2 regions of the Streptomyces platensis genome follow, and region 1 is predicted to be linked to the other one. Evidence: riboswitches for the same ligand, from Rfam matches in the RefSeq annotation. Region 1 holds a riboswitch; the other holds the start of a gene.

Region 1 (8,967 bases):
CCACTCAGCGGCAGCCGGAGTTCATTGGGCACGAGAGTGCGCAGCGGCCCCTCGCCGCAGGTCCCGTCCGACGGGCCGCGGCCGCCCCGGATGGGCGACGGGAGGCCCGTACGGGAGCGCTCGTCCGACATGAGGACACCACCGCATTCCACTGTGTCTCCTGGGGGTTCGACCGGTGCGGTTCTGTACGGCTGCGAGCGTAGAAGCCCTCTTTGTGGTTTCCCTGTGCCTCCGCCCGCGCCCCCGGCCGGACCTGCCCCGAATCACAAGGTCTCCACAAAGACGGCTCCTACCTTCTCCGGCAGACGGCCGGTCCGCCGTACTCCCCTTGGTGCGGACGCGGCCGTGCCCATCGTCTTGAGAAAGGGAGCATCACCATGCAGCGTCCCAAGGCCCCCCTGACCGGAGCCCTCGCCGGGCTCGCGCTCGCCGGATCCCTGCTGACCACGGCGGCACCGGCGAACGCGGCCGGGAACGACGCCCCGGCCGCCTCTTCGTCCTCCTCCGCCGACCGGAACCACCACGGCGGCGGCCTCTGCTCCCGCGTCTCCAAGGTGGACCAGCGCCTGGCGCGCGCGATCAAGCGGATCGACGGCGACGAGCAGACCCGTGGCTCCCTCGCGCGTCTGGAGAAGCGGCTGAAGAACGCCCGCGCCAAGAAGCACGACGAGATCGCCACGTTCCTCCAGGACCGGCTGACCACGCGCAAGGCACGGCGGCCCGCCCTCGTGCGGCAGCGCGCCGAGCTCAAGGAGGTCGCGGCCTGGTGCGCGAAGCAGAAGGACCACGGCCAGGAGAAGAAGCAGGACAACGCCCCGGAGAACAGCGGCTCATGAGGCGCTCCCGACGCGCCGCGCTGCTGCTGACGGCGGCGGTCGCGCTGCCCGTGCTGGCCGTCACCGGATGCTCGGGATCGACCGGCGGTCAGTCGCCGTCCGGGGCCTCGGCCGGTGACGGGTCCGCGGCACCACAGGACCCGGCCTCCCCCGCCACCTCCGGCTCATCCGGCTCATCCGGCTCATCCGGCTCGTCCGCCGACGAGGAGAAGCAGATGCTGAAGAAGCTCGACGAGGCCGAGAAGGCGGCGGACGCCGCCGACTCCGACGCGGCGAACGATCCGCGGTAGGCAGTCCACGGCGAGCAGCCCGCGATACGCAATCCGCGGTACGCAATCCGCGGTGAGGCAACCACGGCGCACCAACGCCGCCGGGGCGGCACCCCCCTGGAAGGAGGGTGCCGCCCCGGCGTACGTGTGGACGTGTGATCCGGGAGGATCAGCGTCTGATCCGGAGGATCAGAAGTCCATGTCACCGCCCGGCATGCCGCCCGGAGCGCCCGCCGCGGCGGCCTTCTCCGGCTTGTCGGCGATGACGGCCTCGGTGGTGAGGAAGAGCGCCGCGATGGAGGCGGCGTTCTGGAGCGCGGAGCGCGTGACCTTGGCCGGGTCGATGATGCCCTCGGCGATCATGTCGACGTACTCACCGGTCGCGGCGTTCAGACCGTGGCCGATGGGCAGGTTGCGCACCTTCTCCACCACAACGCCGCCCTCAAGGCCGCCGTTGACGGAGATCTGCTTGAGCGGGGCCTCCAGGGCGAGCTTCACGGCGTTGGCGCCGGTCGCCTCGTCACCCTCGAGCTCCAGCTTCTCGAAGACCTGGGAGGCCTGGAGCAGGGCGACGCCACCGCCGGCGACGATGCCCTCCTCGACGGCCGCCTTCGCGTTGCGAACGGCGTCCTCGATGCGGTGCTTGCGCTCCTTGAGCTCGACCTCGGTGGCGGCACCGGCCTTGATGACGGCCACGCCGCCGGCCAGCTTCGCCAGACGCTCCTGGAGCTTCTCGCGGTCGTAGTCCGAGTCGCTGTTCTCGATCTCGGCGCGGATCTGGTTGACGCGGCCCTGGACCTGCTCGCTGTCACCGGCACCGTCGACGATGGTGGTCTCGTCCTTGGTGATGACGACCTTGCGGGCGCGGCCGAGCAGTTCGAGACCGGCGTTCTCCAGCTTGAGGCCGACCTCCTCGGAGATGACGGTGCCACCGGTGAGGATGGCGATGTCGCCGAGCATGGCCTTGCGGCGGTCACCGAAGCCCGGGGCCTTGACGGCGACGGACTTGAAGGTGCCACGGATCTTGTTGACGACCAGGGTCGACAGGGCCTCGCCCTCGACGTCCTCGGCGATGATCAGCAGCGGCTTGCCGGACTGCATGACCTTCTCCAGGAGCGGCAGCAGGTCCTTCACGCTGCCGATCTTGGAGTTGACGATGAGGATGTACGGGTCGTCGAGCGACGCCTCCATACGCTCCATGTCAGTGGCGAAGTACGCCGAGATGTAGCCCTTGTCGAAGCGCATACCCTCGGTGAGTTCCAGCTCCAGACCGAAGGTCTGGGACTCCTCGACGGTGATGACGCCTTCCTTGCCGACCTTGTCCATGGCCTCGGCGATGAGCTCGCCGATCTGGGTGTCAGCGGCGGAGATGGAGGCGGTCGAAGCGATCTGCTCCTTGGTCTCCACGTCCTTGGCCTGCTCCAGCAGGGCGGCGGAGACGGCCTCGACGGCCTTCTCGATACCGCGCTTGAGGGCCATCGGGTTGGCGCCGGCGGCGACGTTGCGCAGGCCCTCGCGGACCAGGGCCTGGGCCAGGACGGTCGCGGTCGTCGTGCCGTCACCGGCGACGTCGTCCGTCTTCTTCGCGACCTCCTTGACCAGCTCGGCGCCGATCTTCTCGTACGGGTCCTCGAGCTCGATCTCCTTGGCGATGGAAACACCATCGTTGGTGATCGTGGGGGCGCCCCACTTCTTCTCGAGGACGACGTTACGGCCCTTGGGGCCGAGGGTGACCTTGACGGCGTCGGCGAGCTGGTTCATCCCGCGCTCGAGACCGCGCCGTGCCTCCTCGTCGAACGCGATGATCTTGGCCATGTGAAGTGGTCCTCCCGGACTGGGGTGGATTGCTCCGGACCGCGCTGGCGCCCGCGACGGACGACCTGCAGACCTGTGTGGTTCCTTGCCCCACCGATCCGCGGGCCTCGCCGACCCGGTCCTTCTTTGTCACTCTCACTGGGAGAGTGCTAACGCAATGATTAGCACTCGGGGTAGGAGAGTGCAAGCCGCCCGGAGGGTGCGGTTGGGCGGCGGGCGGGCACGAGGCGGCCACGAAGGCGCCCTCCTCCTAGGGGTGACAAGTGGGCCGCACGCACCCCGCCCCCGCGCGACCCGCCCACCCCGCAGCCCCGCCCCGCAAACAGCCGAAGGCCCGTACCCCCCTCAGGGGTACGGGCCTTCCTCACGCAGCAGTCGGTCGGCGCCTCAGCCGGCCACCCGGACCATGTCCGCCTGCGGCCCCTTCTGGCCCTGCGAGATCTCGAACTCGACCCGCTGACCCTCCTCAAGGGTGCGGTAGCCGTCCATCTGGATCGCGCTGTAGTGGACGAAAACATCCGCACCACCGTCGACCGCGATGAAGCCGTACCCCTTCTCCGCGTTGAACCACTTGACGGTGCCCTGAGCCATGCCTAACTCCCCTATTACTGGCCCTTGCGCAGGACCGCACTCCGCGGACCCGGGTCAGACCTCACCCCGCGAAAGGCCCGTGGGGTGTGCGCCGGAACGCGTCGACCGCCGCTGAATGTATCTGCACAGATGCCCAGAGCAACAGGTCAATCGGACGAGAATTCCGGCGCCGGAGAATCGGCTATATGCGGCGAAATCCCAGTTCTCCAGGGCAAGTCGGGCCGGGCATAGGGCACCTAGGCGACAAATACCGCCCACACTTTGGCCACAACTGATCGCGAACACATATGCGTTCGGCACGCGCACGGTGATATCCGGAGGGGGATCACCCCAATGGTATCTCCTTTCACAACATGGAATTGCCCCGTCCGCTTTCTGGCGGACGGGGCAATTCCGGTCATGCAGGAGAAGAGTTGGCGCAAATCAGCAGCCGCCGGCCACCGCCGGGATGATCGAGATGCCCGCACCGTCCGGGGTGGGCGTCTCCAGGCCCTGCTCGAAGCGCACATCGTCATCGTTGACGTACACGTTCACGAAGCGGCGCAGCTTGCCGGCGTCGTCCAGCACACGGGCCGCGATGCCCTGGTGGTTCTGCTCCAGGTCGGCGATCACCTCGGAGAGGGTCGCGCCCTCGGCGGGGACCTCGGCCTGGCCACCGGTGTACGTGCGGAGGATGGTGGGGATGCGGACCTTGACGCTCATGGTTCTGCCTTCCAGGGGTACGGAGTACGAGTTCGGGGGCTGGGCGCGGCCACGTCCGCCGGATGCCGGACGGGCCGGCGGCCTCAGCGGGCCAGGCCGGCCGCGCGGAACGCGTCCAGGTTCGGACGGATCGTCGCCGTGGGCCCGGAGGTGGGGGCGACCGCGTCGAGTGTCTTGAGGCCGTCACCCGTGTTCAGTACGACGGTGGTCAGGGACGGGTCGAGGACGCCCTCCTCGATCAGCTTCTTGGTCACGCCGACGGTCACGCCGCCCGCGGTCTCCGCGAAGATGCCTTCCGTCCTGGCCAGCAGCTTGATCGCGTCCACGATCTGCGCGTCGTTGACGTCCTCCACGGCACCGCCCGTACGGCGCGCGATGTCGAGCACATACGGCCCGTCGGCGGGGTTGCCGATCGCCAGCGACTTGGCGATGGTGTCCGGCTTCTGCGGGCGGACGACATCGTGGCCGGCCTTGAAGGCCGTGGACACCGGCGAGCAGCCCTCCGCCTGGGCACCGAAGATCTTGTACGGCTTGTCCTCGACCAGGCCGAGGGCGATCAGCTCCTTGAGCCCCTTGTCGATCTTCGTGAGCTGCGAGCCGGACGCGATCGGGATGACGATCTGGTCCGGGAGCTGCCAGCCCAGCTGCTCGCAGATCTCGTACGCGAGCGTCTTGGAACCCTCGCCGTAGTACGGCCGCAGATTGACGTTGACGAAGCCCCAGCCCTCGCCCAGCGGGTCGCCGATGAGCTCCGAGCAGAAGCGGTTGACGTCGTCGTAGTTGCCCTCGATGCCGACCAGGTCACCGCCGTAGACCGCGGCCATCACGACCTTGCCGGCCTCCAGGTCGTGCGGGATGAACACGCAGGACTCGAATCCGGCGCGGCGCGCCGCGGCGCCGACCGCACCGGCGAGGTTGCCGGTGGAGGAGCAGGACAGGGTGGTGAAGCCGAAGGCGCGGGCGGCCTCGACGGCGATCGCCACGACGCGGTCCTTGAAGGAGTGCGTCGGGTTGCCGGAGTCGTCCTTGACGTACAGACCGCCGGTGACGCCCAGCTCACGGGCGAGATTGTCGGCCTTCACGAGCTTGGTGAAGCCCGGGTTGAGATTGGGCTTGTCGGCCACGTCGGTGGGGACGGGCAGCAGCGGGGCGTAGCGCCAGATGTTGTCCGGGCCGGCCTCGATCTGCTTCCGCAGGCCCTCGGGGTCGCCGCTCGGCAGGTCGTAGGCGACTTCGAGCGGCCCGAAACATTCCTGGCACGCGAAGATCGGGCCGAGCGCGAAACGCTGTCCGCACTCGCGGCAGGACAGTGCTGCGGCGGGGCCCAGAGCGACGGTGGGGGTGTTTTCGGTGACTTGCACAGCCATGGAGGCGAGGCCCTTTCTCCTCATCTTCCTCGCGGCGAATCTCGCCACGAGACGGATTTGGCACCTTCCCTAGCCGGGAGCCTCACGCGCGCGGGACGTCAGCGTCCTGGCGGCAAGACCGGCTGGAGGGTTGCCGGGGCTTCAACGGGCCGTATCCCTCTGCCCCTCTGGATGAGCGGTATGGCGCTGGGCCGAAACCCAGGCGTTTGTGGCGCGGACCCCGACATGCGACGGTCATCCGCGTTGTTCAAGACTGTAACCGACGGCACTGACTGTTGAGATAGTCGTCCGAACCGCGAGATGGATCACACAGGCCGCCCTCCGGCGGCGACCGAGGAGTCGTAGACGTGCTGGAAGAGGTCGAGAGCTGGCTGACCAGCCACTCCTGGTCCGCCGCTGACCGTCCCCTGGGGCAGCTGCTGGAGGCGAAGCGCCAGACGGGCCGAACGGTCAGTGTCGTGCTGCCCGCGCTCGACGAGGAGGCCACGGTCGGGGCGATCGTGGCGGTGATCCGTGCCGAGCTGATGACCGAGGCCGTTCCCCTCGTCGACGAGCTGGTGGTGCTGGACTCCGGCTCCACCGACCGCACCGCCGAGGTCGCGGCGGCGGCCGGCGCCCGGGTCGTGCCCCGCGACAGCGTGCTGCCACGGCTGCCCGCGCTGCCCGGCAAGGGCGAGGTGCTCTGGCGCTCCCTCCTGGCCACCACCGGCGACATCGTCTGCTTCATCGACGCCGACCTGCGCGAATTCTCCGCCGCCTTCGTCTCCGGGATCATCGGCCCGCTGCTGACGGACCCGGACATCCAGTTCGTGAAGGCGATGTACGACCGTCCACTGGAGACCGGCGACGAGGGGGCCGGGGCCGGCCAGGGCGGCCGGGTCACCGAGCTGGTCGCCCGCCCGCTCCTCAACCTCCACTGGCCGCAGCTGGCCGGCTTCGTCCAGCCCCTGGGCGGCGAGTACGCGGCCCGCCGCTCCCTCCTGGAGCGGCTGCCGTTCCCGGTCGGCTACGGCGTGGAGCTCGGCCTGCTCGTCGACTCCCTGCACACCGTCGGCCTCGACGCCCTCGCCCAGGTGGACGTCGGCGTACGCAAACACCGCCACCAGGACGGCCAGGCCCTCGGCCGGATGGCCGCCGCGATCTACCGCACCGCCCAACTACGCCTGACCCGCGGCCACTTGGTCCGCCCCCGCCTCACCCAGTTCGACCGCGGCAACGAGGGCTTCGTCCCCCGCACGACGGACGTGGACACCGAGGAACGCCCCCCGATGACCGAAATCCCGGAGTACACGGCCCGCCGGGCGGCGTGAGCGCACCGGGCGCCGGCCGCGCCGCCCACCCCGCCTCTTGACCCCTTGACCACTTCCGTACGTTTGCGCGGATCTGTGGCGGGTTACTTTCGCGACATGGTCTCCGAGCGCAGTGCGGTGCAAGCAGGTGCTGAGGTTCTTGTCGCGTCCAATCGCGGGCCGGTGTCCTATGGCCTGGAGGAGGACGGGACGCTGACCGCCAAGCGGGGCGGTGGCGGGCTGGTGTCGGGGCTGTCGGCGATCGGGCCCGAGACGGACGCGGTGTGGGTGTGTGCCGCGCTCGGGGAGGGGGACCGGGAGGCCGTGCGGCGGACGGGTGGTGTGCTGGAGCCGGGGGATACGGGTGGACAGCGTGTCCGGATGCTGGACATTCCGGCCGAGGTACATGCCGCCGCCTACAACAGCATCGCGAATTCGGTGCTGTGGTTCGTCCACCACATGCTCTACCAGACCCCGCTGGAACCGGTCTTCGACGCGGAGTTCCGGACGCAGTGGGCGGCCTACGAGACGTACAACGCGGCCTTCGCCGACGCGCTGGCCGAGGGTGCGGCGCCCGGCGCGGCCGTCCTCGTGCAGGACTACCACCTGGCGCTGGTGCCCGGCATGCTCCGCGAGCGCCGCCCCGACCTGCGCATCGCACACTTCTCCCACACGCCGTGGGCTCCCGCCGAGTACTTCGCGATGCTGCCGGACGACATCCAGCGGAAGCTGACGCTGGGCATTCTCGGTGCCGACCGGGCGAACTTCCTCACCCGGCGGTGGGCCGAGAACTTCGTGGCCTGCGCCGAGACCGGGCTCGGCGGGCAGTGCGAGCGCGTCCGGCCGGAGGACGGGGCACCCGGCATCGTCGCGCTCGTCCCGGAGCGCAAGGCGCACACGACCTGGATCGGTGTGCACGGCCTCGGCGCCGACGCCCGCTTCCTGCGTGAGCGCGCGCACCGCCCCGACGTCGAGGAGCGGATGGCGGCACTGCGTACCGAGATCGGCGGGCCGGGGCGCCGGACCATCGTCCGTGTGGATCGCACGGAACTCTCCAAGAACATCGTGCGCGGCCTGCTCGCCTACCAGCAGCTGCTCGCCGACCGCCCCGAGTGGCGCGAGCGGGTGGTGCACCTCGCCTTCGCCTATCCCTCGCGCCAGGATCTCGCCGTCTACCGCGACTACACCGCCGAGGTCCAGCGGGTGGCCGAGGCCATCAACGCCGAATACGGGACGGCGGGTTGGCAGCCGGTCCTGCTGCACGTCAAGGACGATTTCGCCCGCTCGCTGGCCGCCTACCGGCTCGCGGACGTGGCACTGGTCAACCCGATCAGGGACGGTATGAACCTGGTCGCCAAGGAGATCCCGGTGGTGTCGGACGCCGGCTGCGCGCTGGTGCTGTCGCGGGAGGCGGGCGCGCACGAGGAGCTCGGCGCACATGCCCTGACCGTCAATCCGTACGACGTCGTCGGCACCGCCGAGGCGCTGCACGAGGCGCTGTCGATGGACGACGGCGAGCGCGCGGCACGCACCGAGCGGCTGGCCGCGGCGGCCACCGCGCTGCCGCCCGCGCGGTGGTTCCTGGACCAGCTGCGGGAGCTGCGGGGCGAGGACGCTCAGGAGGGTACGCGGCCCGCCTGATCCGCCTCCCCGCCTATGCCCCGTGCGCCTCGTTCTCGTCCAGCCGGGCCGCCAGGGCGTCGAGGAGGCCGACGACGCCGGACGGGCCGTCGACCACCAGGTCGGCGCGCTCGGCCAGTTCGGCGACCTCGGCGCTGCCGCTGCATACCAGGAGGCCGGTCAGGCCGTCGGAGCGGAGTTTTTCGACGGCGGCGAAGGCGGCCAGGTCGCCGAGGTCGTCGCCGGCGTAGAGGACGGTGGCGGCGCCGGTCTCGCGGACCCATTCGGCGAGGGCGACGCCCTTGTCCATACCGGGCGGGCGGAGTTCCAGGACGAGGCGGCCCGGTTCGACGATCAGGCCGTGGCGTTCGGCGAGTGCGGTGAGCGGGCCGCGCAGCTGGTCGAAGGCGCCCTGGGGGTCGGTGGCGCGGCGGGTGTGCACGGCGATGGCGCGGCCGCCCTTGCGCTCGATGGCGGT
Region 2 (8,967 bases), 2.8 Mb from region 1:
GTACGGCGGTGGGACACCACGAGAGCCGCACTCCTTCCGTGCAGCCCCTGCCGCCCCGGGAGGGCGCGCGGTGAACCGGATGCTGCGAGGGCAGACAGTAACGGCGGCTATGCACACCGGCCAAAGCGCCCATTTCGACCGCAAAAAGCCGCCCCGCCGGTGACTGTGCAGGTCACCGGCGGGGCGGCAGGTCAGCGGCCGGGGCCGCAATTCGCCCGTTCGGGCGGCAGGTTGAGGGGGTTGTGAGGCTTTTCAGACCCGCACGCCGAACGCGAACGGCATGTTGCCGATCGGCTCGTAGCGCACCGAGGCGCCCGGCTTCGGCGCGTGCAGCACCTGGCCGTTGCCCGCGTAGAGGCCGATGTGGTGCAGGTCGCCGTAGAAGAGCACCAGGTCGCCGGGCTTGAGGGCGCTCTGCGAGGCGATGCGGGTACCGGCGTTGGCCTGCGCCTGCGAGGTGCGCGGCAGCGACTGGCCGGCCTGCTGGTAGGCCCAGGAGGTCAGACCCGAGCAGTCGAAGGACGACGGGCCGGTGGCACCCCAGACGTAGGGCGAACCTATCTTGGACTGGGCAGCCTGGAGGGCGGCAGCACCGCGCTGCGAGGCCGGGACGTCGTCGCCGAGGTCGGTCCGCTCGTTGCTGCGGTCGGCACGGTTCTCCTCGGCCTGCATGGCCGCCCGCTCCTTGGCGGTCAGGGTGTTCAGCAGCTCCTGCGCCTTGCCGAGCTTGCCCTTGATCTCGTCCTTCTTGTCCCCGAGCGCCTTACGGGTCTCGGAGAGGTCCTTGATCTTGCCCGCGGCCTCCGCGCGCTCCTGGGCGAGCCGGCGCTGCTTGTCCGCGATGGTCTTCAGCTGGTCGGCCTGCTTGCCGCTCAACTGGTCGAGCGTGGCGGCCTTTTCGAGGTAGGTGTCCGGGTCACCGGAGAGGAACAGCTGGACCGAGGGGTCGATGCTGCCGCTGCGGTACTGGCCGGAGGCGACCGCGCCGAGGCCCTTGCGGAGCTGGTTGAGCTCACCCTGACCGCGGGCGACCTTGTCCTGGAGGTCGTCGACCTCCTTCTGGAGCTTCTCCTGCTGCTCCTTGACGCCGTTGTACTTCTCGGTGGCCTGCTCGGCCTCCCCGTAGAGCTTGTCGACCTCGGACTTGACGTCCTTCTTCGACTGGTGGGGGTCGGCCTGGGCGGCCTGGGACGAGAGAGCCACGGCCGCCGCGGCGGTGGCGGTGAGCACGGTCACGCGGGTACGGCTCGGCTGCTTGGGTCGACGGTGGGACGCCACGGGGGCGAGCTCCTTCTTCCTCCAGCCGCCTACCGGGAAGTGGGGGGGGTGAGACCCCGGCTCCGCGTGAACGCCGCGGACTCGGCGGTTCCTTCACTGTTCATCCCGGTTGGATGATCATCTGCATGAAGGTTCGGGGCTGACCTTAGTAACGGAGTTGTGATCGCTTCAAATCCTCACGGGAAAATTCTGCGCCACCAACCCCATCCTTTACCAACATCACACAGGCAGTAAGCGCCAATTGACGCTCAGATACGGAGTGCGAGCTGATTCCGGCCTCCGGCACCCCGCCCGAGGGCGGTGCGTCAGGTGCGGGCAAGTCGCTTGAGGAGCAGGGCCGATGCGACCGGGCGCGCCCCGGCCTTCGCCACACCGTCGGCCACTTCCCGGTCCGTGGAGACCACGACGACCGGACGGCCGGGCGGTTCGGCCCTTACCAGCTGACGAATCAACTCATCGGCCGTTACGCCCGGTTTGCTGAACAGGACCCGGACCCCGCGCGGCGGTGCCAGCAGCACCGGCGCCGCCAGCTCCGCCCCGTCGAAGACACAGGTCATCTCGGCGCCGGTCTGTGCCGCCAGCACCGCGAGGCCGCCCAGCAGCCGCAGCCGCTGCTTTTCGAGCGGCATGGTCGGATAGCCGGTTTTGGTGACGTTGTAGCCATCCACCACCAAATGCGCCTGCGGCAGGGCGAGAAGCTGGTCGAGCAGCGCCGGGTCCATCTCCGACAGCGCCCGGGTCGCGATGTCCTTGGGCGTCATCCGCCCCGGCGCGACCGCCTCGACGGTGTCCGCCGGATGGACGTTCGCGGGCGGCAGGGCCAGTTCGCGGCGCAGCCCCTGGGCCGCGTCCAGCACCGTGTCCAGCAGCAGCCGCAGCCGCATGTCCTCGACGCTGCGGCCCTCACGCGCGGAGCGCCGGCTGGTCTCCAGCGCCGTCTCGGCCTCGGTGATCCGGCTCTTGAGGCGGCGCACCTCGCTGTCCGCCGTGGTCTTCTCGGTGGCTGCCCGGTCCCGCTCCTCCGCCAGTGCGGCCTCGGCCTTGCGGACCGCCGCCTCACCGCGCTTGACGTCGCTCAGCGCACTGCGCAGCTTGCGCCGAAGCGACTCGTTCTCCTTGCGCACCGCGTCCAGGTCCACCCGGATGCGGTCGGCCTCCGTACGGGCCTCGCCGCGCGCCTGCGCCAGTTCCTCGCGCAGCCGGGCCAGCTCCCGCTCGGCCTCCTCGCCGGCCCGCTCCGCGCGCGCCCGCTGGGCCTCCTCGCCGGCCGCCGCGACGAGCTTGACCCAGCCCTCGGGCCGCAGCACATAGGCCGCCGCCGCGACATCGAGCGGATCGGCGGCCGCGGGCGGGGTGCCGTGCTCCAGCGCCGCGGCCAGCTCCGGCTGCGCCTCGTGCAGCTTGCCGGCGATCCGCTGCCGGAAGACCGCGTCGCCCTCCAGCGCCGCGGCCATCGCGTTACCGGCGAACTTGGCCCGACGGGTCGGGGTGAACCGGGCGTACTGCCGCAGCGGGGGCGGGAGTTCGGCGACCGTCAGCGCGCCGAACGACTCCGCGGTGAGCGCCACTACACGGCGCCGTACGCCCTCGGGCAGCGGTCGGTCGAGCACCTCGTCCGCCGCACCCTCGGGTACGTCGTCACGCTGGGCCCCCGGCTCCCCTTCTGGACGGTCCACCACGGCTGCATCGCTCCGATCTCAGGCGTTCGCGCCCGGACGGTCCACCAGCTCGATCTGGTCGACCGCGTTGCACCAGCGGCAGCGCACGGACTCGATGCTCTCACTGAGGACCTCGCGCTCCTCCACCTTCGGCTCCCCGGCCAGGTCCAGGTGGACGTACTCCACCACCTTGGACTGGCGGGTCACGTCGAAACGCGTGAGGTTGCCGCACAGCGTGCAGCGCCACCGGGTTCCGGCCGTCGGCAGGGGAACAGACATCGTGTCGTCCTCTTTCGTACTCATCGTCATGTGCGGTTGCGCGGTTCACGCGGTGCGCCGTCGGACTGCGGAAGTACGCAAAGTACTGCCTGTAACCCTACGGCCTGACGGGGGGCCGGTGCGGGCCCCGCCCGGGTGCCGGGACACGGCGAGGCACTCTGTCCCGATTGCCCCGCATTAAGCCATGATCACTTCATGACGGCGCCGGCCCCCACTCCCCGTTCTCCCCGCTCGTCCGGTCTCCTCCCCCGCCGTCCGCACCCCACCCGGTCACTGACCGCGGTGTTCTCGCGGATGACGAATGTGCTGATCGGCCTGTGCTGTGCGGTCTTCGTGCTCGGCCCCGCCTCCGGCCTGAACCGGATATACGGCACCGGCGACGCCCTGCTGAAGGCCCAGACCGCCTATTTCGAGCGGTGGGGCGTGATCCCACTGGATCTGTGGAGCGGCTCGGTACGGGCACTGGTCACGCCGCTCACCGCGTTGTTCGTGCACGGCAGCTGGCTGCACCTGCTCGGCAACATGCTGTTCCTCTACGTCTTCGGCGCGATGGCCGAGGCACGCATGGGCCGGCTGCCGTTCACCGCCTTCTACCTCATCATCGGCTACCTGGCGCTGCTCGGCTACGCGGCCGCACACGCCGACTCCGGCCAGACCCTGGTCGGCGCCTCCGGCTCGATCTCCGGCGTCCTGGGCGCCTTCCTCTACCTGTTCCCGACGGCCCGCGTCACCAGCCTCTTCCCGTTCCTGTTCTTCCTGCCGCTGCGCTTTCCCGCCTGGATCGTGCTGCTGTTCTGGTTCGTCATCCAGTGGCAGGCAGCCCAGGACGACCCCCGCGGCCCGGGCGTCGCCTACCTCGCCCATGTCATCGGCTTCGCCCTCGGCTTCCTCTACGCATGGGCCCGCTACGGGAGGGATAGTGTGGGGGCCACCAGGGCGAACGACCGGGCGACCGAGGAAGAGAGCCAGCCGTGATCACGTCGATCGTGCTCATCAAGACCAACGTGGACCAGATCCCGGAGATCGCCGAGAAGATCGCCGCACTGGACGGCGTCAGCGAGGTCTACTCGGTCACCGGCGCCCACGACCTCATCGCGATGGTCCGCGTCGCCGCCCACGACGACCTCGCGGACGTCATCCCCGGCCGCATCAGCAAGGTCCCCGGCGTCGCCTCCACGGAGACGCACATCGCCTTCCGCACCTATAGCCAGCACGACCTTGAGGCCGCCTTTGCGATCGGGCTCGAAGCGTAGCCCGTCTTTTTCCCACGTTTTCGGCTTTCCCGCCGTGGGGGACCTCGCCGTTTGTGGCCCGCTTGCGCGGTGCCCCCGCCGTTGCGCCTGCGGCGGGCCGGGTGTTTGTCGGGTGCGGTGACGGACCTCCGGGGCCGGTGTGTGGGACTGCTTCGCTTTACGTCCCACACACCGGCCCCTCCGGCCCGTCCCCTCCCGTTGAGGGAATGAGTGACGGTGAGTGGGGGCTGGCCCTCGTAAGCCGCGCCGGTGCTAACCAGCTGTTCACTGCGACCTGCGAGCTGCACCGAACCACCTAGGTGCACCCCCACCGACCGTCTTTCCCACCCCTCAACGGGAGGGGACGGGTCTGCGCGGGTGGGGGTTTCCGGACGTAAAGCGAAGCAGTCCGGAAACCCCCACCCGCGCAGACCCGTCACCGCACCCCAACAGCCCCGCGCAGCGGACCCGCCCGCCGCCAGGCGCAACGGCGAGCAACCACCACGGCGGGAAAGACAAAAACGTGGGAATCAATCCGCGCTCCGCGCTGGCACACAACGCCCGCCTTCGGTGCGGTAGTTCCAGCGGGCGCCGTTCGTCACCAGTTCCTTGACCGCTTCCAGGAAGCGGTCAACATGCTCATCCGGCGTGCCGGCGCCAAAGCTCACGCGGATGGCGTTGAGGGACTTTTCGCCGGGGGCCGCGTCGGGGGCGCCGCACTCGCCGGAGTCCTGGGGGGCGCTGCCCAGGAGGGTGCGGACGAGGGGGTGGGCGCAGAAGAGGCCGTCGCGGACGCCGATGCCGTACTCGGCGGAGAGGGCGGCCGCGAAGTGGGAGCTGTTCCAGCCTTCGACGACGAAGGAGAGGACGCCCACGCGGGCGGCGTCGTCGCCGAAGAGGGAGAGCACGGTGACCTCGGGTACCTCGGCCAGGCCCGTGCGGAGGCGGGCGATCAGTTCCTGTTCGCGGGCGACCAGGCCCTCGAAGCCGGCCTCGGTGAGCGCCCGGCAGGCCGAGGCGATGGCGTAGGCGCCGATGACGTTGGGCGAACCGGCCTCGTGGCGGGCCGCGGTGGTGTGCCACTCGACGTCGACCCCGCCGTCGGAGCGGCGGGAGACCTTGCGGCTGGCGCCGCCGCCGGCCAGGTACGGGGCGGCGTCCCGCAGCCAGTCCGCGCGGCCGGCCAGCACCCCGGCGCCGAACGGCGCGTAGAGCTTGTGGCCGGAGAAGGCGACCCAGTCCACGTCCATCTCGCCGAGGTCCACCGGGTGGTGCGGGACGAGCTGTGCCGCGTCCAGCACGATCCGGGCGCCGTGGGCGTGCGCGGCGGCCGCCAGCTCCCGCACCGGCCACAGCTCACCGGTCACATTCGACGCACCGGTCACGCAGACCAGCGCCGGGCCGTAGGGCTCGCGTGCCGCCAGCGCCTTTTCGAGGGTGTCCACGGCCTGCTGCGGGGTGCGCGGGGCGTTGAGGTAGGTCACCGCGACGTCCGGGCGCTGCTCCCACGGCAGCAGCGAGGCGTGGTGCTCGGTCTCGAAGACGAACACCCGGGTGTTCTCGGGGAGTACGGCGGCGAGCAGGTTCAGCGAGTCGGTGGTGGAGCGGGTGAAGACGACCTGGTCCTCGGTGCGGCAGCCGAGGAACTCCTCGATCGTGCGGCGGCTGTTCTCGAAGAGGTCGGTGGACAGCTGCGAGAGGTATCCGGCGCCGCGGTGCACGCTGCCGTAGTACGGGGCGTAGGCCGCCACGTCGTCCCAGACCCGCTGGAGCGCGGGGGCGCTGGCGGCGTAGTCCAGCGCGGCGTAGTCGACCTCGCCGCCGGTCACGAGCGGGACGAGGACGTCCCGGCCGAGAACCGGCAGCGGGGCACAGACGGAGCGGTCGGCGGCAACGGCGGAAACGGACATGGCGAACTCCCGTAAGAGGTAAGCGAATTCGCGGCGGGCGGGGCGCGGAAGGGCGCGCCGGGGCACCGCGGCGAAAAGGAAAAAGGGATGCGGAAACGGGGCCGTCGGGCCCTATCGCATTCGCTGATTCACGGAAGTTCTCCCTCGGGGACCAGGATCCCTGGCGAGGGATCCGCGCTTGCCGCAGACCTCGCTGCCTACGGCCTGGTCATCACCCGGGGCACCCCGCCACGGAAGGAGGGTTGCCGGACAGCGGGCCGGGGCCTGCATCGCTGTCACTCGTGACCTGCGCAGCATCATGCCACACGGGCAAAGAGGTGCAAGGCCCGGTCCGTATGACGGACAGGGCCTTGCGTCACACCGTGTGTCACCGTGCGCTCATGTGTTGCTGGCGGCCACCCAGCGCTCCAGCGCCCGCTTGGCCGCGCCGGAGTCGACCGAGGCCGCGGCCCGCTCGATCCCGGCCCGGATCTGCTCGGCCAGCGGGGCGTCCGCCGGCTCCAGCGCGACCAGCGCCGCCGCGGAGTTCAGCAGCACCGCGTCGCGCACCGGGCCGGTCTCCCCGTCCAGCAGCCGGCGGGCCACGTCCGCGTTGTACGAGGCGTCCGCCCCGCGCAGCGCCTCCACCGGCACCAGGGGGATGCCCACGTCCCGGGGGTCGAAGGACTCCTCGCGCACCGTGCCGTCCCGGACGATCCACACCCGGGAGGTCGCGGTCGTGGTCAGCTCGTCCAGGCCGTCGTCGCCGCGGAACACCAGCGCCGACGAGCCGCGCTCGGCGAGCACCCCGGCCAGGATCGGCGCCATCCGGGCGTCCGCGACACCGGTCGCCTGGGCGCGGACCTTCGCGGGGTTGGTCAGCGGGCCGAGCACATTGAAGGTGGTACGGATGCCGAGCTGGGCCCGCGCGTTGGCGACATGCCGCAGCGAGGGGTGGAACTTCACCGCGAAGCAGAAGGTGATGCCCGCTTCCTTGGCGACCTCGGTGACCCGCTGCGGGGTGAGGTCGAGATTGACCCCGAGCTTCTCCAGGACGTCGGAGGCGCCGCTGGCGGAGGAGGCGGCGCGGTTGCCGTGCTTGACGACCTTGGCGCCGGTGCCGGCGACCACGATCGAGGACATCGTGGAGATGTTGACGGTCTTGGCACCGTCGCCGCCGGTGCCGACGATGTCCACGCTCGGTCCGGGCACCTCGATCAGCCGGGCGTGCGCGTACATGGTGCGCACCAGACCGGAGATCTCGGCGACGGTCTCGCCCTTGGCGCGCAGGGCCACCGCGAACCCGGCGATCTGGGCGTCGCCGGCCTCGCCCCGCATGATCTTGTCCATCGCCCAGGCGGTGTCGTCCGCGCTGAGGTCACGGCCGGCGAGCAGGGCGTTGAGGAGCTCCGGCCAGGTCTGGGCCGCCACGCTGTCGCCGCCAACCGGGGTCACAACGTTCATGGTCCACTCTCCTGGATTGTCTCCTGCTTATGCCGTCACCCTATCGAGCCGCCGGGCACGCCGGAGGGCCCCGTCCGATGATCGGACGGGGCCCTCTGGGTGGCGTACTACCTACGGTGCGCTAGGAAGCGCTGCGGTGATCAGTGGTGGCCGTGGCCGCTGGTGATCTCCTTGTACTCCTCGGCCGTGGCCTTCGGGATGACGTTGTCCTCGCCGTAGTAGGCCTTGGAGAGCTTGGCGCGCAGCTTCTGCGAACGCGACAGCTTGCGCTCCACACCGTTCTCGTCGACCTCGGGGCCCAGCTCGAGCGGCGCGGGCTGCTCGTGCTGGGTGAGCAGGTGCAGCTGCTCCTGGTCGAGCGGCTCGTGGACCTCGATGAACTCACCGTGCGGCAGGCGCTTGATGATGCCGGACTCGCGTCCGTGCAGCACCTTGTCCTTGTCGCGACGCTGGAGCCCCAGGCAGATCCGCTTGGTGGCGATGAAGGCCAGCACCGGTCCGACGAAGAACGCGATCCGCACGAACCAGGTGATCGAGTTGATCGACAGGTGGAAGTGCGTCGCCCACAGGTCGTTACCGCCACCGATCAGCATCACGAAGTACGCGACGAGCCAGGCGACACCGAAGCCGGTACGGGTCGGGACGTTGCGCGGGCGGTCCAGGATGTGGTGCTCGCGCTTGTCGCCCTTGACCCAGGACTCGATGAACGGGTAGACGGCGATCGCGACCAGGACCAGCGGGAAGATCAGGATCGGGATCAGCACACCGAAGTTGAGGGTGTGGCCCCAGAAGTTCCACTCCCAGCCCGGCATGACACGCACCAGACCCTCGGCGAAGCCCATGTACCAGTCGGGCTGGGCGCCGGTGGACACCTGGTCGGGCCGGTAGGGGCCGATCGCCCACACCGGGTTGATGCTGGCGATCGCGGCGATCACCGAGATCACACCGAAGACCAGGAAGAAGAAGCCTCCGGCCTTGGCCATGTAGACCGGCAGCAGCGGCATGCCCACGACGTTGTTGTTGGTCTTGCCGGCACCCGGGAACTGGGTGTGCTTGTGGTAGAAGACCAGGATCAGGTGCGCCACCAGCAGGCCGAGCATGATGCCCGGCAGCAGCAGCACGTGCACCGTGAAGAACCGCGGGATGATGTCGTGCCCCGGGAACTCC

The links. A riboswitch is a leader RNA that binds a small molecule or an ion and turns the genes downstream of it on or off. The one in region 1 is predicted to bind S-adenosylmethionine.
Region 2: linked by a shared signal. The riboswitch ahead of CP981_RS10635 (aminotransferase class V-fold PLP-dependent enzyme) and the one ahead of thrC (threonine synthase) in region 1 are both predicted to bind S-adenosylmethionine.

Annotation. Positions count from the first base shown of each region.
Region 1 covers NZ_CP023691.1:5,204,571-5,213,537, reverse strand. Annotated here, with positions in the region: gene CP981_RS23170 (hypothetical protein) at 1-131, opposite strand, end outside; gene CP981_RS23165 (hypothetical protein) at 378-836, shown strand; gene CP981_RS23160 (hypothetical protein) at 833-1,126, shown strand; gene groL (chaperonin GroEL) at 1,295-2,920, opposite strand; gene CP981_RS23150 (cold-shock protein) at 3,308-3,511, opposite strand; gene CP981_RS23145 (MoaD/ThiS family protein) at 3,935-4,213, opposite strand; gene thrC (threonine synthase) at 4,297-5,580, opposite strand; SAM riboswitch class I at 5,598-5,758, opposite strand; gene CP981_RS23135 (glucosyl-3-phosphoglycerate synthase) at 5,928-6,890, shown strand; gene CP981_RS23130 (alpha,alpha-trehalose-phosphate synthase (UDP-forming)) at 6,987-8,510, shown strand; gene otsB (trehalose-phosphatase) at 8,524-8,967, opposite strand, start outside.
Region 2 covers NZ_CP023691.1:2,448,309-2,457,275, forward strand. Annotated here, with positions in the region: gene CP981_RS10605 (C40 family peptidase) at 1-20, opposite strand, end outside; gene CP981_RS10610 (C40 family peptidase) at 253-1,278, opposite strand; gene CP981_RS10615 (NYN domain-containing protein) at 1,584-2,957, opposite strand; gene CP981_RS10620 (hypothetical protein) at 2,976-3,215, opposite strand; gene CP981_RS10625 (rhomboid family intramembrane serine protease) at 3,510-4,190, shown strand; gene CP981_RS10630 (Lrp/AsnC family transcriptional regulator) at 4,187-4,468, shown strand; gene CP981_RS10635 (aminotransferase class V-fold PLP-dependent enzyme) at 4,978-6,357, opposite strand; SAM riboswitch class IV at 6,527-6,644, opposite strand; gene trpD (anthranilate phosphoribosyltransferase) at 6,736-7,800, opposite strand; gene qcrB (cytochrome bc1 complex cytochrome b subunit) at 7,941-8,967, opposite strand, start outside.